Regions from separate parts of the Pseudomonas sp. GW821-FHT07F05 genome, predicted to be linked through region 2. Evidence: predicted binding sites of a transcription regulator. Region 2 holds the regulator's gene; each other region holds the start of a gene.

Region 1 (7,187 bases), on a different contig from region 2:
CTGATTCGCAAGGTGGCGGCCACAGGGAAACCGATGATCATCTCCACCGGCATGGCCAGCATCGCCGAGCTGGACGAAAGCGTGCGCGCTGCGCGTGCGGCGGGCTGCAAGGATCTGGTGCTGCTGAAATGCACCAGCACCTACCCGGCGACACCGGCCAACAGCCACGTGCGCACAATTCCGCATATGGCCGGGCTGTTTGGCTGCCAGGTCGGCTTGTCCGATCACACCATGGGCGTTGGCGTGTCGGTGGCGGCGGTGGCCATGGGCGCGACGGTCATCGAAAAGCACTTCACCCTCGACCGCGCCGACGGCGGGGTCGACGCCAGTTTCTCGCTGGAGCCAGCAGAAATGGCCAGCCTGGTCATTGAAACCGAGCGCGCCTGGCAAGGCATGGGCCACGTGCAATACGGCGCCACTGAAGCCGAACAGAAATCGCTGCAATACCGCCGCTCGTTGTATGTGGTGCGGGACATCGCCGAGGGCGAGGCTTTCACCCCGGACAACATCCGCGCCATCCGCCCCGGCCTTGGCCTGGCGCCCAAACACATCGACGCCGTCCTCGGGCGCAAGGCCCGACACGCGCTGAAACGCGGCTCGGCGCTGAGCTGGGATGTGGTGGGTTAGGCAAATACGGGCCCGGCCTTAGCCGCCAATTGGCTGTGAACGCGAATGTAGGACCGGCTTTAGCCGGGAAGGCGGCATTCGTCACACCGCGAAATTGTCGGCGCACACAAGGGCCTCTTCCCGGCTAAAGCCGGTCCCACTAAAACAACGCATGCAGTCAGTGAGATTGGATGTGAACGCAAATGTGGGACCGGCTTTAGCCGGGAAGGCGGCATTCGTCACGCCGCGAAATTGACGGCGCATATCAGGGCCTCTTCCCGGCTGAAGCCGGTCTCACTGAAGCCTCGCGGACGTTCAACCACCCGCCACAATCCCGTGACATCTTCATGTCAATTGCCTGTCTGACCGGCGATCTGATGTTGCGCCGTACCTGTCGGTCAGCTAAAAGCTTGTAAAACTTTTGGTGACCTGTGGGTCATAACGGGCATCTTCACTGTATCGTGTTGGCGGGCCGTGACGTCGTCGGGCTGATTCCAGAGCGATTCTGGTACTGCCCCGACCTGTACGTTGCCCTTTTTTCAGGCCGCAAGCCCCGGATTTTCAACGCCCCGCCTAACCGCGCCGGGTGATGTTCAGCAGTTTTTTATTGGGAAGCCATGATGATTGGCATCAAGAGCATAGCGAGTTATGTGCCCACAGCCGGCGTCGACAATTACGCCCAGGGTGCCAAATTCGGAAAGGATGAAGACTTCATCCTTGGCAAGATCGGTTCTGCTTTTCTGCCGCGCAAAGACGACACCCAGGAAACCTCGGACCTGTGCGTCGAAGCGGTCAACCAGCTGTTCGCCAACAACCCCGGTCTGTCGCGGGACACCGTCGACGCACTGATCGTCGTCACCCAGAACGGCGACGAAGAGGGCCTGCCCCACACAGCCGCCATCGTTCAACACAAACTCGGCCTGCCGACCCACATCGCCGCGTTCGACATTTCCCTGGGTTGCTCGGGTTATGTCTACGGTATCTATGCGCTGAAAGGCTTCATGGAAGCGACCGGGTTGAAAAACGGCCTGCTGGTCACCGCCGACCCGTATTCGAAGATCGTCGACCCGGAAGACCGCAACACCACCATGCTCTTCGGCGACGCCGCCACCGCCACCTGGATGAGCGATGACGCGCCGTGGCAGCTGGGCAAATCCAAGTTCGGCACCGACGGCTCGGGGGCGGAGTTCCTCAAGACCACCGACGGCGCGTTCTACATGAACGGGCGTCAGGTGTTCAACTTCGCGCTGGTCAAAGTGCCGGCGCACCTCAACGAATTGCTCGAAGACTCCGGCCTGCAATCCTCCGACGTCGATGCGTTCTGCATCCACCAGGGCAGCGCGGCCATCGTCGATGCGGTCGCCCGTCGGTTCGAGGACGGCAAGTCGCCGGAGAAATTCGTCAAGGACATGCTTGAGACCGGCAATACGGTGTCGTCCAGCATTCCGCTGCTGCTGGAAAAACACGTCATGAACGCCACCTGGAAGCGCATCGCGGTCAGTGGTTTCGGCGTGGGCTTGTCGTGGGGCTCGGCGATCCTTTATCGTCCCTGACATCGCGTCACCAGGCTGATCCCAGCCTGCACAACGGCGACGCTGATTTATCAGGTCGCCGTTGTGCGTTCTGCACTTCCAATAGGAAAAGGACTGCCGTCATGAGCGAGTTTTTCCAGCGCAACCTCGCCGTGATCCAACAGCGCTGGCCTGACGTGGCGCAGCGGTTGAGCGCCGAACACATCGAATCCATTCCTGCGCAGTTGATCGAAGGCCGACAATCGACCCTCAGCATTGGCGGGATCCAGCTCACCAGCCGCCATGATCGCCTCGCCGAAGCGCACACCCAGGCACAAAGCCTCCCCGGCAACAGCCCCGTCGTTCACCTTTACGGCACCGCCCTCGGCGATCTGCAGCGGGTATTGCTGGCCGACGCTTCCCTGCAAACGCTGCACGTTCACATCCTCAATGGCGCGCTGTTCGCCCTGGTGCTGCAACTGCTGGAACAGGATGACTGGCTGTCCGACCCCCGCGTGAACCTCGCGTACGCCGATGCCCGGAGCGAAATCCTCCTGCCATTCTTCGCGCTGCCGGCCGAACTGGTGCTGGCCGACGACAGCAGCGCGCGGATCCGCGATCGGCTGGTCAGCGAGGTGCATGTCGACTTCAACAATCAGGCGTTCGCCGCCGACACCCCCGACAACACGCGTTTGCTGGAGCAGGGCAGGGCGCTGCTGCAACAGGACGCCGATGTCGCCGAGCTGTTTGACACTCAATCCGGGTGCGACGTGTTCGTCATCGCCACGGGGCCGAGTCTGCAACAGCATTTGCCGCGTCTCTTGAGCACGTCAAACAGCGCCAACCGGCCCCTGATCATTTGTGTCGATACGGCCTACGTGCCGCTGCGCAATCAGGGCATCACCCCGGATGTGGTGGTGAGCATCGACCACCGCATCACCCCGCGACATCTCCCCGCCGAGGATTCGGCGCACATCACGCTGGTCTATGTGCCGGGCCAGGACGCCGAGATGCTGCGAAGCTGGCAAGGCCCGCGCTACGTCGGCTATTCCACCAGCCCGCTGTATGCGCGGCTGCGCGAGCAGATTCCCAAGGCCACCTTGCATGTGGGGGGCAGCGTCATTCATCCGGCCGTCGATCTCGCGGTCAAAATGGGCGCCGCGCGGATCACCCTCTTCGGCGCCGACTTCGCCTTTCCCGGCGGCAAGACCCACACCGGGTGGCAGGACGGCGATCTGGGGCCTGCCCTGAGCATCGCCAAACACTGGGTGCGCGACGGCCGGGGCAACAAGGTCAAGACGCAGCTCAATTTCCGCAGCTACCTCATCGAACTGGAACGCTTCATCGCCCGCCACCCCGAGGTCACGTTCCTCAACACCAGCCGCGACGGTGCTTTGATCGCCGGCGCCGACTTCGACCCGGACTGGACCGCGCCATGACCCTGCCTGAACACGTTGTAGAAGAAGCCCGCGACTGCGCGAAGCTGTTTCGTCTTGGCCGGGATATCGAAGGGGCCTTGAAAATGGTCGAGTTGATTGATCGATCGCTGCCGCTGATGGATGGGGTTTCTGCTGATAGACAGGCTGAATGGGGGAGGGTGTTGAGTGCGATTCTGGTGTGCCAGGAGCGGCAGGATTGGTTGGGGGTGGCGGATTGGCTTGAAGTCGAGTTTCTTGAAGTCTGACACTTTCCTATTGTCGGGAAGTTAGAGAAAACTCCTACATTAGTTTCAGTTTGATCTGAATTAAGCGGCCCGCAGCGGCCGTTTTTTTATGTTTTTTTAATATCTATTACAATTAATGCGTTAGCCAATTTATTACCCTTCAACTGTCGTGATGGCGCAACCCGTGCGCCATGTTTGTTGTTAAAGCCACTATGCAAATCGTCGATACCGGGACTGTAGGTTCTCCGGGAGAAATGGACTTCCCCGATATTAGAGAGCCCTCCGTTTCTATCAACGAGGAATTCAAAATGGCTTTAACCGTAAATACCAATATTGCGTCGCTGTCTGTTCAGCGGAATCTGGGCCGCTCTTCCGACTCCCTAAGCACCGCCATGACGAGGCTTTCCTCAGGTTTGCGTATCAACAGTGCCAAAGATGACGCAGCTGGCATGCAGATTGCGACCCGGCTTACAACCCAAATTAGAGGGCTCACTGTCGCAGCGAGAAATGCGAATGATGCGATCTCGGTAATTCAAACAACCGAGGGTGCATTGCAAGAGTCGATTGGTATCTTGCAGCGCATGCGCGAACTAGCCGTTCAGGCGAAAAATGGCACAAACAGCTCGAGCGATCGTGCTGCATCCAATAAGGAATTTGACGAGAAAGTTGCCGAGCTCAATCGTCTTGCCGGCAGTACGAAGTTTGGGCAGGACTTGAAGCTGCTTGACGGAAGTGCAGGTATCCTCACCTTCCATGTAGGGGCGAACACTGGACCTGATGAGCAGATTGATATCGCTCTTACAGAAGACTTTTCCGGTAAAGCGCTGTTTACTGCAAAAGCAGATATTCCAGTGCTTGCAGCGGCACTCCCGGATACCACCAATAACAAGCCTCTCGTGGTGGGTAACAGAGATGTAAAGATTGGAGATAACATCACCCCCAAAATTGATGGAACCGGCATCTATGAAGGGCTGGCGCGAGCGAACCCATTGCAGCCCACCAAGGAAGAGCTTGAGCTGGAGTCCGCTGTAACGGCAAAAAATATCGATGACGCGATTATTCAAATTGATAAGGCGTTGGCCACGGTCTCTGCAGCCACTGCTGAGCTTGGGGCCAAGCAAAACCGGCTGACATCTACTATTTCTAACATTTCCAATATCGTGGAAAACGTGACGGCTTCACGTGGTCGAATCGAAGACGTCGACTTCGCCGCCGAAACCGCCGAGCTCACCAAGCAACAGACCCTTCAGCAAGCGTCCACCGCCATCCTGGCCCAAGCCAACCAGCTTCCCGCCGCCGTGCTGAAGCTGCTGCAATAACCCACACGCCTCTATAGATAAGGCCAAGCAAAGTCCGGGCGCGCCGCAGAAGCGCCCGGGTTTATGAGAACTGGTTAACAAATCGCTGAGTCAGGTTAAAGCTTCCAGGGGTTGCGCCGAAACGCTGTGTATCCCCGGACAACAAACTGCGGGGGTGGCGCTCTGGTGGCAAATAAATTTGAAAAAGCCCTCAAGCTCCTGGCAACCGCGACGATAAACATTACGTAGGTTCTCTAGGCCACACCCGGCGCTTGCCAGGGCCGGATAGCCGCAGCAAACAACTCACGAGGAATTCATCATGGCTTTAGGCGTAAACACCAACGTAGCTTCCCTGGCTGTTCAGAAGAACCTGTCCAAAGCTTCCGATGCACTGTCGACTTCGATGACTCGTCTGTCTTCCGGTCTGAAAATCAACAGCGCTAAAGACGACGCAGCCGGCCTGCAGATCGCAACCCGCGAAACGTCGCAAATCCGCGGCCAGACTGTTGCCATCAAGAACGCCAACGACGGTATCTCGATCGCTCAGACCGCTGAAGGCGCTCTGCAAGAATCGACCAACATTCTGCAGCGTATGCGTGAACTGGCTGTTCAGTCCCGAAACGACACGAACGGTACTGCTGACCGTGGCGCACTGGACTCCGAATACGCCCAAATGTCGGACGAACTGACCCGTATCGCCGGTTCGACCAACCTGAACGGCAAGAACCTGCTGGACGGTTCGGCTAGCACCGTAACCCTGCAAGTCGGTTCCAACACCGGTACTTCGAACCACATCGACCTGGTTCTGACTGGCAGCTTCACTGCTTCGGCTCTGGGCGTTGCAAGCGGCTCTACTTCGATCAGCGGCGCGGATAACGCTACTGCTCACACCAACGTCGACGCCGCTATCTCGGCAATCGACGCGGCTCTGGCAACAATCAACAGCACCCGTTCGAGCCTCGGTGCCGCGCAAAACCGTCTGACCAGCACCATCTCCAACCTGCAAAACGTTAACGAAAACGCCACCGCAGCACTGGGCCGCGTTCAAGACACCGACTTCGCCGCTGAAACCGCTAACCTGACCAAACAACAGACTCTGCAACAAGCTTCCACCTCTGTTCTGGCCCAGGCTAACCAGCTGCCATCCGCTGTTCTGAAACTGCTTCAGTAATAACGGCTAGAGTTTTGGCGGGGGAGTATGCTTGCGTGCTCTCCCGCTTTTTACTTTCAAGAGGTGAGTGGACATGGACATAAGTAGCAGGCTGAACGTGTCTTATTCGATGGTCCAGTCGTTGCCCGCGGTGCCTGTGGTTGCTGACAAGCCTGCCGTGGCGCCTCAAGTCGTTCCTGCTCCGGCGGCTTCATCGCAGTCAGGCACGTCGACAAGTAAAGACTCAGACCCGGAAAAGAAAACCGAAGAACTGGAAGCAGCCGTCAAACAAATGGAAAAGTTCTTTCAGTCGGTTCATCGCAACCTGGAATTTTCCATCGACGATAAATCGGGGAAAGTGGTGGTGAAGGTGATCGCCACGGAAACCGGTGAAGTGGTGCGGCAATTGCCGTCTGCCGAAGCCTTGAAGCTCGCCGACAGCCTGAAGAATGCAAACAGCCTGTTATTCGACGCGAAAGTTTAAATGGCATGAAAGGTGAACGCTGTGCATGTGGCATCGCGTGCTCGTCAAAATGCCGACTACAACTGAAAGGAGACTCACATGGCTAGTCCTATTACCCCCTCCACCGGCCTCGGCTCGGGCCTGGCAATCGGTGACATCGTCACTGCGCTGGTCAACTCCGACAAGCTGGCCAAGCAAACTCAGATCACCACCCAGACCAAGCTGGTCACCACCAAAATCTCCGGCATTGGCACGCTGACGAGTGCGATGACCGCCTTTCAGACCGCGCTGACCAACCTCGGCAAGACCGACACCCCTGCGTTCGCCGGTTATGCAGCAAAAGCTTCCGATGCGACCAAGCTAACCGTCACGTCCGACAACTCGGCCGTACCCGGTACCTACAGCATCACCGTCAAAGACCTTGCAACGGCTTCGAGTGTCGCCAGTGCTTCTTTTGCCGGCGGGACCACCAGTGCTATTCCGAGTGGCGATTTGA
Region 2 (7,187 bases):
GATCTCGTTGACGTTGACCAGCGGGAACGCGAAGGCCTGGTTGCCCAGCATGACCATCAGCGTCGGCATGATCGCCAGGGTCAGCGGCACCTTGATGATGATCTTCGAACCCAGGCCTTTGGTGGAATTGATGCTGATCGAGCCGTTGAGCTGAGCGATCTTGGTCTTCACCACGTCCATGCCCACGCCACGCCCGGACACATCGGAAATCTCGGTCTTGGTCGAGAAGCCCGGCGCGAAGATCAGGTTGTAGCAGTCGGTGTCGCTGAGGCGATCCGCTGCATCCTTGTCCATCACGCCACGCTTGACCGCGATGGCACGCAGGACCGCAGGGTCCATGCCTTTGCCGTCATCGGAAATCGACAGCAGGATGTGATCGCCTTCCTGTTCGGCGGCCAGAATTACACGACCGTTCCGGGACTTGCCCGACGCCTCGCGCTCTTCCGGCGACTCGATACCGTGGTCGACCGCGTTGCGCACCAAGTGGACCAGCGGGTCGGCCAGAGCCTCGACGAGGTTCTTGTCCAGGTCGGTTTCTTCACCCACCAGTTCAAGGCTGATTTCTTTCTTCAACTGACGCGCCAGATCGCGAACCAGTCGCGGGAAGCGACCGAACACTTTCTTGATCGGCTGCATGCGGGTCTTCATGACCGCGGTCTGCAGGTCAGCGGTGACCACGTCCAGGTTGGACACGGCCTTGGACATGGCTTCATCGGCGCTGTTGGCGCCCAGGCGGACCAGGCGGTTACGCACCAGCACCAGTTCGCCGACCATGTTCATGATTTCATCCAGCCGCGCGGTATCGACGCGCACGGTGGTTTCCGCTTCAGACGGCGGTTTTTCGCTGGGCGCCGGCGCCGCAGCGCGAGCCGGTGCTGGAGCAGCAGCGGGTGCAGCTTTGGCCGGCGCTGCAGCAGCAGGCGTCGCTTTGGCCGGTTCGGCTTTGGCGGGCTCGGGCTTCTTGGTCGGTGCCGCTGCGGCCGGCGCTGCAGGTGCGCCGGCAGCCACGGCAGGTTCGAACTTGCCTTTGCCGTGCAACTGATCCAGCAGGTCTTCGAATTCGTTGTCGGTGATCTCGTCCGACGCAGCGGCTTTCGACGCAGCGGCGGGCGCAACCGGCGCGGCAGGTGCAGCGGCAGCAGGTGCCGCAGCGCCAGGAGCCGCAGCGCCGACGGCGTCCGGCGAGAACGAGCCTTTGCCGTGCAACTGATCCAGCAGCGACTCGAATTCGTCGTCAGTGATTTCGTCACTGGCCGGTGCGGCAGACGGCGTCACAGCCGCCGGCGGTTGCACCGCATCAACGGCGAACTGGCCTTTGCCATGCAACTGATCGAGGAGTGATTCGAATTCGGCGTCAGTGATTTCATCGCTGGCCGCCGTGCCAGCCGGTGCAGCGGAAGCCGCTGCTGCCGGCGCTGCTGCAACGGGTGCCGCGGCAACAGGCGCAGACGGAGCCGGTGCAGGAGCACCTGCCGCTTGCGCCTTGACGGCGTTGAGCGAATCCAGCAGCTGTTCGAATTCCAGATCGGTGATGTCTTCGGACGGCGCTTCAGCGACCGGCTCTTCAACCACCACCGGTGCCGCAGCGATTTCTTCTGCCGAGGCTGGCTCGGCCAGGCGAGCCAGCGCGGCCAGCAATTCAGGCGTGGCCGGGGTGACGGCAGAACGCTCGCGCACCTGACCGAACATGCTGTTTACGGTGTCGAGTGCTTCGAGCACCACGTCCATGAGCTCCGAGTCGACGCGACGCTCACCCTTGCGCAGGATGTCGAACACGTTCTCGGCGATGTGACAGCATTCAACCAGCTCGTTGAGCTGGAGGAAGCCGGCGCCCCCTTTTACAGTGTGAAAACCGCGAAAAATTGCATTGAGCAGGTCCGCATCGTCAGGCCGGCTTTCCAGCTCGACCAACTGCTCTGACAACAGCTCGAGAATCTCGCCGGCCTCTACCAGAAAATCCTGAAGGATTTCTTCATCGGCGCCGAAGCTCATTGGGGGGTGCTCCTAAAATTAACCGTCAAACCGATCCGGAGGCTGCACTGACGGCCTGCGCGCATTGCTTTCGTCGAAGCATTGGCGCGCGGGTCCAGCAGCCACTTTCACAGAAAACCTGAAGTCCGAGACAGAATGACCGAATCAGAATCCGAGGCTGGATAGCAGATCGTCAACATCATCCTGTCCGGATACAACGTCTTCACGTTTATCGGCATGAATCTGCGGACCTTCACCCTTGGAGTGAAGTTTTTCTTGTTCTTTTTGCTGACGGAACATTTCCTGGTCGTGCTCGATGCCCGCGAAGCGGTCCACCTGGCTCGCCATGAGCACCAGCTTGAGCAGATTGCGCTCGACTTCCGTGACCAGCGTGGTCACGCGCTTGATCACCTGACCGGTGAGGTCCTGGTAATCCTGGGCCAGCAGAATGTCGTTCAGGTGCGCAGAGACCTCGGTGGTCTCCTTCTCGCTGCGGGTCAGGAACACATCGACGCGGCGGGCCAGATCACGAAACTCTTCGGCGCTGATCTCGCGGCGCATGAAGCGTCCCCAATCGGCGCTCAACGACTTGGCGTCTTCAGTGAGCCCGTGCATCAACGGCGTGCTCAGTTCTACCAGATCCATGGTCCGGTTCGCCGCGTTTTCAGTCAGCCTGACGACGTACGACAGCCGCTCGGTGGCGTCGGTGATCTGGGAGACCTCCTCGGCCTGCGGCATGTTCGGGTCGATCTGGAAGTTGACGATCGCGCTGTGCAGCTCGCGCGTCAGTTTGCCGACTTCCTGATACAGGCCGCGGTCGCGGGTCTGGTTAAGCTCATGGATCAGTTGCACGGCATCGCCGAACTTGCCTTTTTCAAGGCTCGCGACCAGCTCTTGTGCGTGTTTCTTCAGGGTTGACTCAAAGTCACCCATTGTCGAATCTTTGGAATCCATAGCGCCCTCGCAGCGGACATCAGCTATTGACGCGCTCGAATATCTTTTCGATTTTTTCTTTGAGCACTTGCGCGGTGAACGGCTTCACCACGTAGCCGTTCACACCGGCCTGAGCGGCTTCGATGATCTGCTCGCGCTTGGCTTCGGCAGTGACCATCAGCACCGGCAGGCTGCGCAGACGCTCGTCGGCACGCACCTGACGCAACAGGTCGATGCCGGACATGCCCGGCATGTTCCAGTCAGTGACGAGGAAGTCAAAAGCGCCGCTTTGCAGCATCGGCAATGCGGTGAGTCCGTCATCTGCTTCGGCCGTGTTGGTGAACCCAAGGTCACGCAACAGGTTTTTTATGATCCGCCGCATCGTTGAGAAGTCATCAACGATGAGGATTTTCATGTTCTTGTCCAATTCGACCTCCAAGCAGTCTTTAACGCGTTCAGCACCTGAACGCGCGTTCAATCAATACCGGCTGTGCCGAACATCAAGAGGGGGTGGAATCGACCGGAACAAGCGCAGCGAAACCGGATCATCTACGACCCGGTTCGACCGACTCCTGCCGTGTCTCATTTGCTTCCCGCTCACGTCTTGCACAGCCGGTCTTACACGCAACACGCAGGCCTCGCGGCCTGCGCCTGATTCACGAACGTGCGCGCCACTCGCCAAGACGACCGCGCAACCGCGCCGCGCATTGACTGTGCAGCTGGCTGACCCGCGACTCGCTGACCCCCAGGACCTCACCGATTTCCTTGAGGTTCAGCTCTTCGTCGTAGTACAGCGACAACACCAGGCGTTCACGTTCGGGCAAGTTGGCAATGGCCTCGGCCAGCGCAGCCTGGAAGCGCTCGTCTTCCAGATCCCGCGACGGTTCGAGGGACTGGCTCGCGCCGTCCTCGTGCAGCCCTTCGTGTTCGCCGTCCTGCAACAGGTCGTCGAAACTGAACAGGCGGCTGCCCAGGGTATCGTTCAAAATCCCGTAGTAATCGTCGAGACTCATTTCAAGTTCGGCAGCAACCTCGTGATCTTTAGCGTCACGGCCGGTTTTTGCTTCGATTGCACGAATCGCGTCACTGACCATGCGCGTGTTGCGGTGGACCGAGCGCGGCGCCCAGTCCCCCTTGCGCACTTCGTCGAGCATCGCACCACGGATACGAATACCCGCGTACGTCTCGAAGCTGGCCCCTTTGGTGGAGTCGTATTTGGTCGAGACTTCGAGCAAGCCAATCATGCCCGCCTGGATCAAATCCTCGACCTGCACGCTGGCCGGCAGACGCGCCAGCAAGTGGTAGGCGATTCGTTTGACCAGCGGGGCATAACGCTCGATCAGCTCATACTGGGAGTCTTTGGACGATTTGCTGTACATGCGATAGCCACTTGCTGTCATGAGACGGGCCCTGCGCTGGTTTGATGCACGAGGCGTTCTACGAAAAATTCCAGGTGGCCGCGCGGGTTCGCCGGGAGCGGCCAGGTGTCGACTTTCTGCGCGATGGCCTTGAACGCCAGGGCACATTTGGAACGCGGAAACGCTTCGTACACGGCGCGCTGTTTCTGCACGGCCTTGCGTACGCATTCGTCGTACGGCACGGCGCCCACATACTGCAGGGCCACGTCGAGAAAACGGTCGGTGACTTTGGTCAGCTTGGCGAAGAGGTTGCGTCCTTCCTGCGGGCTCTGGGCCATGTTGGCCAGGACGCGGAAGCGGTTCATGCCGTAATCGCGGTTGAGCAGTTTGATCAGGGCATAGGCGTCGGTGATCGATGTGGGCTCGTCGCACACCACCAGCAGCACTTCCTGGGCCGCGCGGACGAAGCTCACCACCGACTCGCCGATGCCGGCGGCGGTATCGATGACCAGCACATCGAGATTGTCGCCAATGTCACTGAACGCCTGAATCAGCCCGGCATGCTGCGCCGGGGTCAGGTGGACCATGCTCTGGGTGCCCGATGCCGCCGGCACGATGCGTACACCGCCCGGGCCTTGCAGCAAGACATCGCGCAGCTCGCACCGCCCTTCGATGACATCAGCGAGGGTGCGTTTGGGGGTCAGACCCAACAATACGTCGACGTTGGCCAGACCCAGATCGGCGTCCAGCAGCATGACGCGACGTCCCAGCTCGGCCAGTGCCAGTGAAAGATTCACTGAAACGTTGGTCTTGCCTACGCCACCTTTGCCACCGGTCACCGCGATAACCTGTACGGGATGCATGCTGCCCATGTTAATTGTTTACCTTGTCTTGCTTAGACCTAAGCCACATGTCGGGCTGCACGTTCAGTGTCTGAACAATGCCTGGCAGACCATCGATGCAGGAAAATTCCACTGTCATTTTCTTCACCTAGCCCGCGCGCTTGCCGGTGCTGTGATAAAGATCCGCAAACATATCCGCCATCGCTTCCTCGCTTGGCTCCTCCTGCATCTGCACGCTGACAGCCCGGCTCACCAATTGGTGCCGACGCGGCAAATGCAGATCATCCGGTATCCGTGGGCCATCGGTGAGATAGGCCACAGGCAGTTCGTGTGTCACGGCCAGGCTGAGCACTTCGCCCAGGCTGGCCGTTTCGTCGAGCTTGGTCAGGATGCACCCGGCCAGGCCGCAACGTTTGTAACTGTGATAAGCCGCTGACAGCACCTGCTTCTGGCTGGTCGTCGCCAGCACCAGGTAGTTGCGCGCCTTGATGCCACGCCCGGCGAGGGTTTCCAGTTGCAGACGCAGGGCCGGATCGCTGGCTTGCAGGCCGGCGGTGTCGATCAACACCACGCGCTTGCGCAACAGCGGCTCCAGCGCCTGTGCCAGGGACTGGCCCGGGTCGACGTGGGTGACCGGTACATTGAGGATCCGGCCCAGGGTTTTCAGTTGCTCCTGAGCGCCAATGCGGAAACTGTCCATGCTCACCAGCGCGATATTTTGCGCGCCGTATTTCAACACATATCGGGCCGCCAGTTTAGCCAGCGTGGTGGTTTTGCCCATGCCGGCAGGACCGACCATGGCAATCACACCGCCCTCTTCCAGTGGCTCGACGTCCGGCGTGGCAATCATGCGGGCCAGATGGGCCAGCAGCATGCGCCAGGTGTGAGCCTGATCGTTGGAGTCCGGGACCATCGCCAGCAAGTCGCGGGACAGCGGGCCGGAAAGGCCGACCCGTTGCAGACGGCGCCACAGATTGGCCTGTTGCGGACGGCCGTCTCGCAGCTGGTTCCAGGCCAGCGAGCCCAGCTGGACTTCCAGCAGTTCGCGCAGGCCGTTCAATTCGGAGCGCATCGCTTCGTAGGCACGGTCGCCAACGCCCGGCTCGGCGTTGCGCTCGGCGCGTTCGGCGGCCACTGCGGCGTGGACGGACGGGCGAAACGGTTCTTCCAGCGTCGGTTCGATCTGCTTGCTGTCATCCATCGCAAGTCCGGCGAACAACTGACGGTTGGCGACAGTGTCCAGCTCGCTGCGGTGGGTCAGCTCAGCCTGAGCAGTGACGATGAGCGACTGAGTCTTGCGCAGCTCATCTTCGAGTTCGATGTTCGGTACACGCGGGGCCAGCGCAGACAGCTTGTAGTCCAGGGCGGCGGTCAGTTCCACGCCGCCAGCGATCCGCCGGTTGCCGATGATGGCGGCTTCAGCGCCCAGCTCATCGCGAACCAGTTTCATGGCTTGTCGCATATCGGCGGCGAAAAAACGCTTAACTTGCATGACTCACTACCTCAGCCGTTAGGCCCGACAGTCGCTACGATGGTGACTTGCTTATTGTCAGGAATTTCCTGGTAAGCCAAAACATGCATATTCGGTACAGCCAACCGTCCAAAGCGGGACAACATGGCGCGAACCGGACCTGCGACCAACAAAATAACCGGCTGCCCCTGCATCTCCTGACGCTGCGCCGCTTCGATCAACGAGCGCTGAAGTTTCTCAGCCATGCTCGGTTCGAGGAGAACGCCTTCTTCCTGACCCTGACCTGCCTTCTGCAGACTATTTAGCAATATCTGTTCCAACCTTGGCTCAAGGGTGATCACAGGCAGCTCCGGCTCAATGCCGACAATGCTTTGGACGATTGCGCGGGACAATCCGACCCGTACGGCAGCCACCAGCGCGGCGGTATCTTGACTACGCGCAGCGTTGTTGGCGATGGCTTCTGCAATGGAGCGAATATCGCGAACCGGCACCTGTTCGGCGAGCAACGCCTGCAGCACCTTCAGCAGGGCCGACAGCGACAGCACGCCCGGGACCAGTTCTTCCGCCAGTTTTGGCGATCCCTTGGCCAGCAGGGTCATCAATTGCTGGACT
Region 3 (7,187 bases), on a different contig from region 2:
AGGGCAGCGGGAAAATCTTTCGGTAGCTTGACGAGCAGGTGCCGCAGGGCTTCCGTGGCGCCTTGCGCACCACCGATCACGATGACATCCCTCATCACTTGCGTGTTTTTAGCGTCCATACCTTTCTTCCTGAATGGTTCCATAGGATGGACACAGCGCAAGCGCTTGCCGTTCATTTTCACGTCTTCAAGCGCTGATGAACGTCACAACGTGCGTCGGGCGGCCGTGGGCTGTTCACCAGGCAATAAAAAAGCCACGAGACGCGAGGTCTCGTGGCTTTCGTGAACAGCCGCATCAGGGTAGATGCAAACCGGTCAGGCGTTGTTACAGCGCCATGTCGCTGGCGGGCTTGCTTTCAGCAGGCTTGCCCGGCGCGGCAGTGCTGGTGCCGACGCTCTGATCGAGCACTGGCGGTTTGCCCAGTTGCAGCACTTCGGCGGTGTAGTTCCACTCTTGCTGAACAGCGGCTGGCGAGTCATTCAGCTTGGTGCCATAGCTCGGCACGATCTGATGGACCTTCGCTTGCCACTCAGGCGTCGCGAGCTGGGTCTTGAACAGCTTTTCCAGGACGTTGAGCATGATCGGTGCAGCGGTCGACGCGCCTGGCGATGCGCCCAGCAGGGCAGCGATGGTGCCGTCCTGAGAAGAAACGACTTCGGTGCCCAGTTTCAGCACGCCGCCCTTGTCGGCATCACGCTTGATGATCTGCACGCGCTGACCGGCTTGCCACAGGCGCCAGTCTTCTTTCTTGGCGTGCGGGAAGTATTCCTGCAGCGCTTTGAAGCGGTCGTCGTCGGACAGCATCAACTGACCGGCGAGGTACTCCACCAGCGGGTACTGCTCGACGCCCACTTTGGTCATCGGCCAGATGTTGTGGGTGGTCATACTGCTGAACAGGTCGAAGTACGAACCTTCTTTCAGGAACTTGGTGGAGAAGGTCGCAAACGGGCCAAACAGGATCACGCGCTTGCCGTCCAGCACGCGGGTGTCCAGGTGCGGAACCGACATGGGCGGCGCGCCGGTGGAGGCGATGCCGTAGGCCTTGGCCATGTGCTGCATGGCAACGGTCGGGTTCTCGGTCACCAGGAACGAACCACCAACCGGGAAGCCTGCGTAGTCCTGAGCTTCGGGAATGCCGGATTTCTGCAGCAGCTTCAATGCGCCGCCGCCTGCACCGATGAACAGGAACTTGGCGTCGGTACCGGTGGTGGTGCCGTCTTTCAGGTTCTTGTACTCAACGTGCCAAGAGCCGTCGTCGTTGCGGGTGATGTCATTGACTTCGCTGGACAGCTTCAAATCGAAGTTCGGGCGGGTCTGCAGGTAAGACACGTACTGGCGGGTGACTTCACCCCAGTTGACGTCGGTGCCGATCGGCGTCCAGGTGGTCGCCAGCTTCTGCGCAGGATCACGGCCTTCCATCATCAGCGGGACCCACTTGGCGATCTGTGCCGGGTCTTCGGAATACTGCATCGGGCGGAACAGCGGGCTGGCCTGCAGCGCGTCATAACGCTTTTTCAGGAATTTGATGTTGTCATCGCCCCACACGAAGCTCATGTGCGGTGTGGTGTTGATGAACGAAGGCGGGTTCTTCAGGACGTTCTGGCGGACCTGCCAGGACAGGAACTGACGGGTGACCTGGAAGGCTTCGTTGATCTCGATGGCTTTGGAGATGTTGACCTTGCCGTCTTTGTCTTCAGGCGTGTAGTTCAGCTCGGCGAGACCGGAGTGACCGGTGCCGGCGTTGTTCCAGCCGTTGGAGCTTTCTTCGGCGACGGCGTCGAGGCGCTCGACCATTTCCATCGACCAGCTCGGCTCGAGTTCATTGAGCCAGACGCCCAGGGTCGAACTCATGATGCCGCCGCCGATCAGCAGTACATCGACTTTCTTGCTTTCTGCGGCATGGGCTTGCAGGAAGGTGGCCGAAATCGCGAGGCCCAGTAGAGCGGTGCTCGTTTTCTTGAACATCGAATCATCCAATAGATAGAAAGTTATCCGCCTGCAGCAATCGTCGCGCAACGTCCTGCGATGCCGGGCGCCAGTGTGCGGCGCGAACGTCAGACAGGCTTCGCTCTCGGAAAACGAGGAGGAAGGGTCAAAAGGCCAGTGAAAAGGTCGACCTCGTGTTCTATGTCCCTCGGTGCTGTGCTTTTTATTCGATCATTGGAATCAGCAGCTTGAGTAAACATCATCCACCGCAGGACCTGGTCATCAGGTCCATCCCCTGCGGCGGGCGGGGATTGTACCCGAAATGTCATTTTCGACAAATCGGGTGTCAAATTAGTCAATACGCCATTTTGTCTCAGGGTGGCGATTGGCTGGCCGGGCGCCGAAACGCCAAGCCGTTTAAAGGGTGAATTTGCCGACCATGGAGTGGAAGGAAACGGCCAGCCGCGACAACGCCTGACTCGACGCGCTGGTCTGATTGGCGCCGGCTGCGGTTTGGGTCGACAGGTCCTGGATGTTCACCAGGTTGCGGTCCACTTCGCGGGCCGCTTGCGCCTGCTCCTCCGCTGCGCTGGCGATCACCAGGTTGCGTTCGTTCATCTGGCTGACGCCTTCGCTGATGCGTTCCAGCGCGTGGCCGGCTTCGGTGGCCAGTGACTGGGTATGCACGGCGATCGCCTGGCTCTTGCCCATGGCCTGCACGGCTTCGTCGGCGCCATTGCGCACCTTGGTGATCATCGATTCGATTTCGCCGGTGGAGGTTTGAGTGCGGTGGGCGAGGGCACGTACTTCGTCCGCCACCACCGCAAAGCCACGGCCTTGCTCGCCGGCGCGGGCCGCTTCGATGGCCGCATTGAGCGCGAGCAGGTTGGTCTGCTCGGCAATACCGCGGATCACGTCGAGGACTTTGGTGATGTCGCGGATCTGCCCGGCCAGCGCTTCGACGCGTTGGGTCGATTCGGTGATTTCCACGGTCATGGTGTTCATCGCGGTGACAGCCTGCTGCACTTGTTGCTGGCCCTTGATGGCATCTTCGGAGGTCTGCGCAGACACCTGCGAAGCGCTCGCGGCGTTGCGCGCCACTTCTTCCACCGCAGCGGTCATCTCGTTGACGGCCGTGGCGGCTTGCTGGATTTCATCGTTCTGACGCATTAGCCCCCGGGTGCTGTCGTCGGTCACCATGGTCAGTTCTTCAGCGGCGGACGCCAGTTGATCCGAAGCGGTGGCGATTTGCTGAACCGTGCCTTTCAGGCTGCCCTGCATGTTGGACAGCGCCTTGAGCAACTGGCCGGTTTCGTCCTGACCGCCGACCGCGATGGTCTGGCTCAGATCACCGCCCGCCACTCGGGTGGCGCTGGCCACGGATTGATAGATCGGCCGAGTGATCATGCGGGTGACGATCAGCCCCAACGCAATGGCGCACACCACCGCGATCAACGAACCGATGATCAGAATCCACGTCACCTGCTTGTCCGTTTCGATGCCTTGCTGGGCCTGCTCATTGGCTTGCCGCAGGTTGGATTCAATCATGATTTTCAGCTCGCCCATGGTCTTGCGATAGCTAGGCGTTACGCTGGTGGCGGCCAATTTGCTGGCTTGCTCAAGGTCGCCACTCTGCGCCACAGACAGCGCATTGAGGGCGGCGCTGATGTAAGCGGCCCAGTCGCGTTCGAAGTCATCGCCTGCGGCTTTTTCATCCGGATCAAGTGGCGTGGCGCGGTAGGTCCTGAAGTCGGTCTCGGCCTGGGCCTGGTTTTCCTTTAGGGACTGGATGGCTGCGTTGATGTCGTCCGGGTTGGCCTTGAGTGCGCTCAGTCCGATGGCTTTGAAAAAGTCGCGGTTGGTGGCGATGACGTTGGCCTTCACCGAATCGACCTTGGCGATCGACACCAGATTGTCGCTCACCGTGTTTTCAAACAGTTCATACAGCCGGGAAATACCGCTCTGCCCCAGTACACCCACCACCACGGTGATCAGCGCGCACAGACAGAAAGCCGAAAGGAGCTTGGTCTTCAATTTCAGGTCGGTCAGCCAGGACATGGAGTGCACTCGAACGGGGATGGGGTTGCGGCTGGTTGGGTACGCGTTGCATGACTGGATATCGGCTGCACACCCAAGGACTTTACCCGTTGGCGTATGCCTCCTTTCGCGTCGATGCCCTGTCAACACGGCGCGAGGGCGTGATTTTTTCCCGCATGGCGTGCCTAAGCTTTGCCCTGCTGCCGCCGATAACTCGGACAAGTGGCGTCATGCCGCAACTTTATTGGCCCTCTCTGCCCAGACCGGGAACGAGACCGCCGCCCTTGCAAGTGCCTCAGGGCCGACTATTTATCCGGTGACAGGAATCTCGATGCTGGCGTGGAACCAAAAAACCTTTCTGATCGTCGACGATTTTTCCGACTTCCGCAGTTCGGTCCGCTCGATGCTGCGCGAGTTGGGCGTCAAGGCGGTGGACACTGCCGACACCGGCGAGGAGGCGCTGAAGATGTGCGCGCAGAAGCGCTACGACTTCATCCTCCACGACTTCAATCTGGGTGACGGCAAGAAGAACGGCCAGCAGGTGCTCGAAGACCTGATGTCCGATCGACTGATCAGCCACGAAAGCGTGTTCGTCATGGTCACTGCCGAGAACAGCCAGGCGATGGTGATGAGCGCGCTGGAGTGGGAGCCGGATGCGTACCTGACCAAGCCGTTCAACCGTGCGAGCCTGGCTCAGCGTCTGGAGAAGATCTCCCAGCGCAAGACCCTGCTCAAGCCGATCCTGCAAGCGCTTGACCGTGGCAATCCGACCGAGGTGTTGACGGCCTGTGCTGCGCTGACCAAGCAGGACCCACGTTTTGCGCCGCTGTGCCTGCGCTACAAAGCCGATGCACTGCGTGACCTCAATCAGCACGAGCCGCTCGAGGCCTTTCTCAAGTCGATCCTCGCCGACCGCCCGCAACCCTGGGCGTATGTGGCGCTGGGCAAGCTGCTGTTCAAGCGCGGGCGCAACGCTGAAGCGCAGGGCGTGTACGAAGAAGCGATTCGCGCCTTCAATGCCATGCCGGTGCTGTACGACGGGCTGGCCGACGTGTTGGTGGCCAGCGGCGACAACAAGCGTGCGCAGAAGATGCTGGAAGAGGCGGTGCGGTTATCGCCGTATGCGGTGCGCCGTCAGCGTCTGCTGGGCAAGCTGGCGCTGGAAAACGAGGACTTCGATGGTGCTTCGAAGGCCTATCGTCAGGCCGTTTCCCAAGGCCAGTTCTCCCGCTTCAAGGACCCGGAGACCAACCTCGGTTTTGCTCAGGCACTGATCAGCCGTGGCGGCGAGCGCGGGCTGGATGCCCGCACCCGCATCGAGATCAACCAGACCCTCACCGAAGTCGCCAAGGAAAACGGCAACGACGCCGGCCTGCAAGTGCGCGCGCGTCTGATGAAAGCCACCAGCGTCGCGTCCTCCGATCCGGAAATGGCCGCCAAGCTGACCGAGCAGGCAATGGAACGGCTTGAGGGCATGGAGCAGTTTCTCAGCGCCGATGCGGCGCTGGCGGTGGCTTCGCAGCTCAAGGCGCTCGGTCAGGAAGACGCTGGCGCGGGCATTCTGAAAAGCTGTGCCGAAATCTACGGCGACGATCCAGTGGTGATGCAGAACATCGCCAGGCAGACCGACGATCCCGAGATTCTCGGCGCCGGCAAAGCGGCCATCGATTTCAATATCCAGGGCATTCGCTGCTACCGCGCCGGCAAGCTCGGCGAGGCGCAGGACCTGTTCCGTCAGGGCCTGGCCCTGCAACCGAAGAACATCAGTATCGCCCTGAACATGGCGCAGTCATTGCTGCACATGGGCGTCCAGAATCTCGACGCGGCGAGCCTGGCGGAATGCCAGAGCAGTCTCAAGATGGTCGGCAAGATGCCGGAGACCGACCCGCGCTTCGAGCGTTTCCAGAAACTGCGACTCAGGGCTTTCGGCGAATGAAAGATCAGGATCTCGGGCTCGACTTCTCGATGGTGATTGCGTCCACCGTTCACGACATGAAGAACGCGCTGGGGTCGTTGATCCAGGCCCACGGCCAATGGGTCAAGCAGCTCCCGGAGGCCTGTCGTGGTACGCCGGATCAAGGCGTCATCGATTACGAGTTCGCCCACCTCAATGGCATGCTGGTGCAGTTGCTCGGGCTCTACAAGCTGGGGGTGAACCAGCTGCCGATGCGCCCCGATTATCACGAGCTGGATGACTTCATTGAAGCGCAGCTGGCGTTCCATCAGGAAGTGCTCGTCAGTCGTGGCATCACGGCGCGCTATGCGGTAAACGACTTCGGTCTGCCGGGCTTCTTTGATCGCGAGCTGGTCGGTTCAGTGGTGTCCAACGTGGTCATCAACGCCATTCGCTTTGCGCGCAGTGAAGTGTTGATTACGGCAGGGCAGGTCGGCGAGCAACTGGTGATCAGCATCAACGACGACGGACCGGGGTTTCCGCTACGCATGATCGAGGAACAGACCGATTACGTGCTGGGCATCAATCAGAACAGCGGGAGCACCGGGTTGGGCTTGTATTTCGCGGCGAACATCGCCAGACAGCATCAGCGCAAAGGCGTCCATGGCCACATCGAAATCGCCAACGGCGGCGAGCTGGGCGGCGGGCTGTTCAGCATTTATCTGCCCTGAGACTGTGTGCAGTCAGTAGGACCGGCTTCAGCCGGGAAGCCTTTGATCTGCTGTCGAGCTCAGCAAGACGCCCTTATTCGTTTTCACGAGGCTACAACTTCACCCCTTGCCCCAGCACCACATTCAGCGCGTTGCGCGCATCATCCAGTTGCACCAGCGTGGCGTGGTGAGCGCCCAGTGCATCGCGGTTTTCGATGGCGGTGAGGATCGCACGATGGCGTGGCAATGCCAGCTCGTGCAGGTTCGGGCGTTTGTTGGAATGCTTCAACGCCTCGCGCAAGGCCAGCGAGAGCATGTTGCACAAGTGCGCGAGCAAGTCGTTGTGGGTGGCGTCGGCGATGCGGCTGTGGAAATCGAGGTCCGGTTGCAGCACGTCTTCAACGGTCGGCGCGGCAGCCATGCGCTCGTAGGCCTCGCCGATGGCGGTGATGTCTTCAGGGGTCGCGTGTTGCGCGGCGAGGGCGGCGGCGGCCGGTTCGATGATGCTGCGCACGCTGGTGAGCAGGGCAAAAAACTCGTTTTGTGGCGAGCTTTGCATTAGCCAGTGCAGCACGTCGGGGTCGAGGATGTGCCATTCGCGGCGCGGCTTGACCACCGTG
Region 4 (7,187 bases), on a different contig from region 2:
CGCAGCTTCCATCACGATGACGAAGACCTGCTGCCGGGCGCTGTCACGCAGCCCCTCAAGCCAGTTCAGATGCTCGGCCTCGCCGATTTCATGGTCCGTGTACATGAACTTGCGCACGTCTGGCTGGTTGCGCAGTTGCCGAACGCTGGCCTGTTGATCGGCGGGCAGTTCGAGGATCGGCACGACTTTCATTGAGTCCCTTTTAAATACGTCATACGGCTGTTGAATCCCGATTCAGGCTGCACCGCGAGCGGTGCATGATCAATTGCGGTGCGGCGAAAAGAGGTTTTTTCGAAGTCACTGGAACGAATCGATTGGCGCTTCAGTCAACCTTTCTCACACCCAGGAGGCAAAACTATTATGGCAAGCGATATCACCGAACAACTGCGTGACGATCTTTATCAGAAAACCCGTTCCGAGCTGAACACTTTTCTCGACGAGACCAATGCCTTGCTGGCGGCTGGGGATGCCTTGAATGAGGATCGCACCACCCAGGCCCGTGAGCGGCTGAAGGATTTTCTGGCCCGCGGCACCAGCGCAGTGACCGAGATCGAGATGGAAGCCCAACCTGCGTTGACCCGCGCGGTGGGCAATGCCAAATCCTACGTGACGACCCATCCCTGGGCCGCCGTCGGCGTGGCTGCAGGCCTTGGCCTGGTTGCCAGCCTGTTGCTCAAACGCAACAGGGATTGAGGAGGCCATCGTGGTTCGCCGCCGATTTCCGGTGGATCCGTTAAGTCCGACCAGCGGCCGGCTTGCGTTCGCCGGCCTTTGCACGCCCGTCATTTACCCTCGTTATCGGCTGGTACTATTCATGGCGGGTACCGTAGCGGAGGCTGGATTCGGCACCGCTCTGGCGCCGGCCAATGTCCTGCGCAAGCATCAATGGGGGATACGCATGAATGTCGACGAAGACACTGTTCGTCAGTTGGCCCAGTTGATCTGGGAGTCCGAAGGCAAGCCTGAAGGGCAGGAATCCCGTCACTGGGAAATGGCCACACGCCTGGCGGAGTCCGCTGCCATGGCGCCGGTTCGCACTTCAAGCAAGCACAAGGTCGATACGTTGTTCCCGTCGCCCGATGAGGCAGACCCCAACGTGTGACAGGTCTGGAGCTCGCCCGGACGCAGTGTCAGGGCAGAGCTCGGATCAACCGCGCAATCAAACAGCTCGCGGCATCAGACTGACCCGGAAGCCTGCCGGGCAACGCGGCGATCACCCTGCCGTGCATCCATCAGCGCCCAATACCACATGCCCAGACCGCCCAGCGTCAATGCCGCTGCCGCATAGCCCGTGGCCGGCAGGCCGTATCCCGCCGCAATCACGGCGCCACCCGCCAGCGGCCCAATGGCGTTGGCCATATTGAACGCGCTCTGCACCAGTGCGCCCGCGAGAGATTGCGCATGGGGCGCAACGTCCATCAGGCGGGTTTGCAGGATCGCCGCCAGGCCCACGCCGCAACCAATGAAAAACACCAGCGGAATGAGCAGCCACAGGTTATCGGTGGCCGAGGGATACAGCGCCAGCACCAGCGCGGTGAAGCCCAGCGAGACGCCAGCGGCGAGCATGGTGGCGCGGTCGGCGGCCCAGCCGCAGATCAGATTGCCCACCGTGGTACCCAGACCGAACACCGCCATTACCACCGGAATCATGAAGCTCGATGCATGGGTGACCTCGATCAGGGTGGCGGCCAGATAGGTGTACACGCAGAAGATCCCGCCGAAGCCGATCCCGGCGATGCCCAGGGTCAGCCACACCTGCCGCGAGCGCAGGGCGTTGAGTTCGCGCAACGGGCTGGCGTCTGCCTGGGCAGGGGACGCGGGGGCGAGGCAGCGGATCAGCACCGCCGTGATGGCAGCCAGCCCGGCAACAATGGCCATGCCCCAGCGCCAGCCGATGGTCTGGCCGATCCAGGTGGCGAACGGCACGCCGATGATGGTGGCGATGGTCAGCCCCATGAAAACGCGGGAGACGGCCTGGGCGCGGCGATTCTTCGGCACCAGGGACGCGGCCAGCAGCATGGCCACGCCGAAATACGCGCCATGGGGAAACCCGCTCAGAAAGCGGAAGAACACCAGCCACGGCAGCGAAGGCGCCACGGCACTCAGCCCATTGGCGATTCCGATGAAGGCAGCGAGGGCCACCAGTAGCGCCCGTCGCGGCAGGCGTACGCCGAGGACCATGATCACCGGTGAGCCAATCACCACGCCCAATGCATAGGCACTGATGGCGTGCCCGGCGAGCGGCTGGGTGACCTGGAAATCGCCGGCAATAAACGGCAGCAGGGTCATCGAGGCAAATTCGGTGGTGCCGATGGCAAACGCGCCCATGGCGAGGGCGAAGAGCAGCCAGCCCATGTTGAAGTCATGCGGGGTGTCGGAGGTATTCATGGGAGATCGAGAAGGGTTTCCGGGAAGAAGCATGCTGTGATGCCTGAAACCGATTTCAGTTCAACCCGCGATACACGCCGCCTGACGCGGGTGGCGTATCAGGCGGCGGTTCAGCTCGATCAGTCCTTGGGTTTGGCATCCGGCAGGGCCGCACCTTTAGGCCACAGCATCCAGATCTGGCCTTGCTGCTTCATATTGCCAGCCAGCTCGCCGGCCGCGTCGCCGGTGCCCCAGAACATATCGGCGCGGACTTCGCCGGCGATGGCGCCGCCGGTGTCCTGCGCCGCAACCGGGCGTACCAGCGGCGTGCCGTCGGGGCGGGTCGATGACAGCCACAACAGGCTGCCGAGGGGGATGACCTTGCGATCAATCGCCACGCTGTAGCCAGCGGTCAGCGGCACGTTCAGCGAGCCGCGCGGGCCTTCGGTGCTGTCCGGGCGCTGAGTGAAGAATACGTAGCTCGGGTTGCTGCCCAGCAGTTCATTCACGCGTTCGGGGTGCGCAATCGCCCAGTCGCGGATGCGGCCCATGGACACTTCGTCCTTGGTCAATTGCCCTTGCTCCACCAGCCAGCGGCCGATCGGCTTGTACGGGTAGCCGTTCTGATCGGCATAGGCGATGCGCAGCTGACGGCCGTTCTCCAGCTGAACCCGACCCGATCCCTGGATTTGCAGGAACTGCAGGTCGATGGGGTTTTCCAGCCAGGCCAGCACGGGGGCGTTGGCGCCTTTGTTGCCGATGGTGGCGGCGTCGTCGTAGGGACGCAGCACGCGGCCGTCAAGGCGCCCGCGCAGGCGCTTGCCCTTGAGCTCGGGATAGATGCTGTCGAGGTTGACGATGATCAGGTCATCGGGCACGCCATACACCGCCACCGGGTGTGCGTCGTTGCGCTGCTCGCTGCCTTTGTAGATGGGCTCGTAATAGCCGGTGATAAGGCCGTTGGCGCCGTGCTCGGAGGAACGCAGGCTGTAGACCTGCAGCTGGTTCTTGAGAAAGTCGCGCACCGCCGCAGGATTTTGTGGCACCTGGGCGGCGAGGGCGCACGTGCCACCCCAGACCGGGTCTTTGGCCAGACGCTTGCACGCCGAGAACCAGCTGTTGTAGCCCGCCATCAGGTCGGTGTCGTTCACCGCCGGCAGTTTGTCCCACTCGACGCTGACGTAGGTCGTCGCTTCGGAGGGCTTGGTCTTCGGCGCACCGCCGTCACAGGCGGCGAGCAGGGCGATCAGGGGAGCGAGGCAAAATACGAAACGGCGCCAGAGCAGGCTTGTGGTCATCACGCGGGGTGTTTCCTGAGAATCATGCGAAGGCGGCTAGCTTGGTGAAAGCGGACGGCGGCGTCAAATGGATGAGGGAATCATTTGCATGAAAGCTCACATGTCTGCCGAACCGCTTTAAACGCGGATTTGCCGCCGACATTGCACTTTTTTGCCTTCAGCCGTTCTGACCTTGGCCGGGACGCGCTGATGAACGCGGTGTCCCGTTCGTTGAAACCTGGGATTGATGCTCGCCGTGTTCACTGTTTTATCCGTTTGCCGTCACCTGCGCCCGCTGTTTGCCCTGTGCATGCTCGGGCTCTGCGCGGCGGGTTGTACGCGCCAGGACGGCCGGGATGTCGCCACGCAGTTCAGCGAGACCCGCCCCCAGGAGTTCTTCCAGACCAGCGTGGACCGCATGGCCACACTGGCCATGGCCGACAACCTCGACAGCCTCTATCTGCTGATGAACAAACTCTACCTGCGCAATCCCGGCGAGTGGCGCAAGTCCGGCTTCGTTGACGCCGCAAGTGCGGAGCGCAACGTGCGACAGGCCATCGAGCAACAGAAGCCGTTGCCGCAGTTGGGCACCCGGCGTGACCTCGCCGCGCTGAGCTACGCCCTGAGCCCGGAGTTTCTTGGCGACCGCGTCGGTGCGTTCATCTATGCCATCGGCAGCATGCTGGTCACGGCCCACGGCGGGCGCCTGGAATTTTTCATGACCGACCAGATCAACCCGACCTTCGTCAGCAACGCCGCGCGCAATATCGAGAAGGCCACCTGGCTGCTGAGCCAGCGACAGAACGCCAATGGCGAGCTGTTGCTGTTCTCCAACGAAATTTCGGAGGAGGGCAGCAACCTCAGTTTTGCCACTGAATTCGGCAAGATCGTGGCGCGCCTGGATCTGCTCACCCAGATGCTCGACGAGCGATATAGACGCATCGGTTTGAATTACGCCCAGAGCCTGCTGTTCCTGAACTTCCTCCCGGTGCAATGACGCCCCGCCGGGCCGGGGGAAAAACCTTTTTTTTGCGCCCCTCATCCTTGGCGACTTTCGGTCGATAGCCCATCAGGAGTATGCAAAACAATTACAAAATATTTGGCATGGGGACGACGATGTTTAAAACAGTGCAGGCGCGCTATACGGTCATATTTGTGGCCTTGATTGTGGTGATCGCGGTGATCACTGAACAGGGCATCGTTCACTTGGTCACGCCCAAGGTCCGCGCGACCCAGGAGCAGGTAGTCCTGAGCCAGGTTGATCAGATCGGCACGCGTATCCTGTCGGACTTGGCCCGCGTAGAGGCCCAGTCCCGGGCGATCACCCAGGCGGTGCCGCTGCTGGACAGCGATGGCATCGACAAGGTGCTGCCAGGCCTGGTTGATCAGTACGGCGATCAGAAAGTCTTTGGCGGCGGCGTCTGGCCGATGCCGGACAAGCGCACCCCGGGGCGCAACAAGCACAGCTCATTCTTCCACCGTGACGGCAGTGGCCAACTGGTGGTGAGCACCTTCTGGAACTCCGACCCTGCGCCCAACTACTGGGAACAGCCATGGCACCGCGCCGGGCAGAACGCACCCAAGGGCAAATGCGCCTGGGCCGCTGCCTACCAGGACGAAGCCAGCCCGCAGCCGCGCACCAACTGCGCCATGGGCATCTACAAGGATGGCGCGCTGTACGGCGTTTCGACCATCGACGTCACCCTGGGCTTCTTCAACGGCCTGATCCAGGAAAAGGAAAAAGACATTCAGGGTCAGGTGATGATCGTCGAGCGCGACGGCAAGATCCTGACCAACCAGAGCCGCATCCCCGGCGAAATCATCCTCAAGAACATTTCCGGCTTCAGCGGCCAGTCGATGTTCGCCAAGGCCATTCAGGAGGGTCTGGGCAAGATCTCCGGCGACGCTGTGTATTCCCAGGAATACATCGACCCGCAACTGGGTGATCTGACCTTCTTCCTGCGTCCGGTCGCGGGCACGCCGTGGGTCATCGCCACGTCGCTGCCGACCGCCATGCTCACCGCCAGCAGCACCGAAGTGCTGAAGACCCTGGGCTGGTTGCAGATCCCGCTGGTCATTCTGTTGCTGGTGGTGCTGGGCTTTGCCTTCCACCGTCTGCTGGCACGCGTGACCGTTCTGCGCACCAACATCGACGCGCTGTCTTCGGGTGAGGCTGACCTGACCCGCCGTATTCCGATCAAAGGCCAGGACGAGCTGGACGCTGTTGGCCATTCGGTCAACAAGTTCATCGCCTTCCAGCAAGCCATGATTGTCGAGGTGCGCAACGGCACCGAGCAGATCTCGGCCGGGCTGGTGCAGTTGCAGGATCAGTCGCGCAACATCAACCAGATCCTCAACCGTCACGCTTCGGAAACCGATCAGGCGGTGACCGCGATCAACGAGATGAGCGCCACCGCCGACAGCGTCGCCGAGAGCGCGACGCAGACGGCGAGCTTTACCCAATCGGCCAATGACGCAGCGCAGCGTTCCCGTGACGTCGTCGACGAAGCCTCGGTCAGCGTGCGGGCCTTGGTGGCGGAAGTCGAAGACGCGACGAAATACGTGCAGGAAATGCAGGTCGATGCCAAGCGCATCACCGATGTGCTCGGGGTTATCGGCGGCATCGCCCAGCAAACCAACCTGCTGGCCCTCAACGCGGCCATTGAAGCGGCGCGGGCAGGTGAGCAGGGCCGTGGCTTTGCGGTGGTGGCCGATGAGGTGCGGGCGCTGGCCGGTCGTACCCAGCAGAGCACGTCGGAGATCAACGAGATGCTCGCGCGGCTGGAGCAGGGCGTGAGCACTGCCGTGGGCGCGATGGAAAAAACCAAAGTCAGCTGCCAGTCCACCGCCGACCGCACGTCGCGGGTCAACGAAGGCCTGGATGGCATGGCTGGTTCCGTGCTGCGCATTCATGACCTGAGCGCGCACATTGCAACGGCGGCAGAGGAGCAGAGCGCGGTGACCGAGGAGATCAACCAGAACATGATCGCCATTCGGCACATGGTCGGTGAGCTGGTGGGCTGTGGTCAGCAGACCGACACCAGCGTTGACGCGCTGATGGCGTCCAACGAGCGACTGGTGGCGATGATCGATCGCTTCAAGGTTCGCTAACCGGCGATTCATTCACTCGCACAACACAAAGCCGGAGCCCTTAAAGCTCCGGCTTTTTCGTGTGGATGCTCAGTAGCTTTCGCCGCGAATGTATTCCTGCATTTTTTCGATCAGCCTGGCCTGCTCGGCGATGGCCGCCTTGACCAGGTCGCCGATGGACAGCAGACCGATCAGCCGGCCTTCGTCCACCACCGGCAAATGGCGCAGCCGGCGGTCGGTCATGATGTTCATGCAGTGCTCGACGGTGTGCTGCGAACCCACGGTCTGTACGTCGTGGGTCATGATCTCGCTGATCGGCGTGCCGGCCGAGGCGCGGCCCTTGAGCTCCATCTTGCGGGCGTAATCCCGCTCGCTGACGATGCCAACCACCTTGCCATCGCGCACCACCGGCACGGCGCCGATGTTCTTTTCGGCCATCAACTTGATCGCCTC

The links. Region 2 encodes FliA, which starts transcription of late flagellar genes. Its sites were predicted from a motif close to CTAAAGTTTNNNNNNNNNNNGCCGNTAA; they were not measured.
Region 1: a site for FliA is predicted at 3,982-4,009, ahead of AC07RO_RS26580 (flagellin N-terminal helical domain-containing protein). Genes of this name have one in related genera too.
Region 3: a site for FliA is predicted at 4,043-4,070, ahead of AC07RO_RS10335 (methyl-accepting chemotaxis protein). Genes of this name have one in related genera too.
Region 4: a site for FliA is predicted at 4,682-4,709, ahead of AC07RO_RS06945 (methyl-accepting chemotaxis protein). Genes of this name have one in related genera too.

Annotation. Positions count from the first base shown of each region.
Region 1 is NZ_JBWKQL010000023.1:12,465-19,651, reverse strand. It holds gene pseI (pseudaminic acid synthase) at 1-627, shown strand, start outside; gene AC07RO_RS26595 (ketoacyl-ACP synthase III) at 1,227-2,159, shown strand; gene AC07RO_RS26590 (motility associated factor glycosyltransferase family protein) at 2,261-3,556, shown strand; gene AC07RO_RS26585 (hypothetical protein) at 3,553-3,801, shown strand; gene AC07RO_RS26580 (flagellin N-terminal helical domain-containing protein) at 4,089-5,099, shown strand; gene AC07RO_RS26575 (flagellin domain-containing protein) at 5,398-6,249, shown strand; gene AC07RO_RS26570 (flagellar protein FlaG) at 6,323-6,712, shown strand; gene fliD (flagellar filament capping protein FliD) at 6,791-7,187, shown strand, end outside.
Region 2 is NZ_JBWKQL010000004.1:17,297-24,483, reverse strand. It holds gene AC07RO_RS11370 (chemotaxis protein CheA) at 1-1,992, opposite strand, end outside; gene AC07RO_RS11365 (protein phosphatase CheZ) at 2,137-2,925, opposite strand; gene AC07RO_RS11360 (chemotaxis response regulator CheY) at 2,945-3,319, opposite strand; gene fliA (RNA polymerase sigma factor FliA) at 3,561-4,304, opposite strand; gene fleN (flagellar synthesis regulator FleN) at 4,301-5,134, opposite strand; gene flhF (flagellar biosynthesis GTPase FlhF) at 5,253-6,596, opposite strand; gene flhA (flagellar biosynthesis protein FlhA) at 6,608-7,187, opposite strand, start outside.
Region 3 is NZ_JBWKQL010000003.1:557,392-564,578, forward strand. It holds gene AC07RO_RS10325 (chemotaxis protein CheB) at 1-119, opposite strand, end outside; gene mqo (malate dehydrogenase (quinone)) at 325-1,965, opposite strand; gene AC07RO_RS10335 (methyl-accepting chemotaxis protein) at 2,344-3,984, opposite strand; gene AC07RO_RS10340 (response regulator) at 4,295-5,899, shown strand; gene AC07RO_RS10345 (sensor histidine kinase) at 5,896-6,588, shown strand; gene AC07RO_RS10350 (FadR/GntR family transcriptional regulator) at 6,680-7,187, opposite strand, start outside.
Region 4 is NZ_JBWKQL010000002.1:636,234-643,420, reverse strand. It holds gene pseH (UDP-4-amino-4,6-dideoxy-N-acetyl-beta-L-altrosamine N-acetyltransferase) at 1-192, opposite strand, end outside; gene AC07RO_RS06970 (ElaB/YgaM/YqjD family protein) at 361-693, shown strand; gene AC07RO_RS06965 (DUF2934 domain-containing protein) at 815-1,102, shown strand; gene AC07RO_RS06960 (MFS transporter) at 1,177-2,388, opposite strand; gene mltA (murein transglycosylase A) at 2,508-3,665, opposite strand; gene AC07RO_RS06950 (hypothetical protein) at 3,955-4,641, shown strand; gene AC07RO_RS06945 (methyl-accepting chemotaxis protein) at 4,761-6,755, shown strand; gene AC07RO_RS06940 (CBS domain-containing protein) at 6,825-7,187, opposite strand, start outside.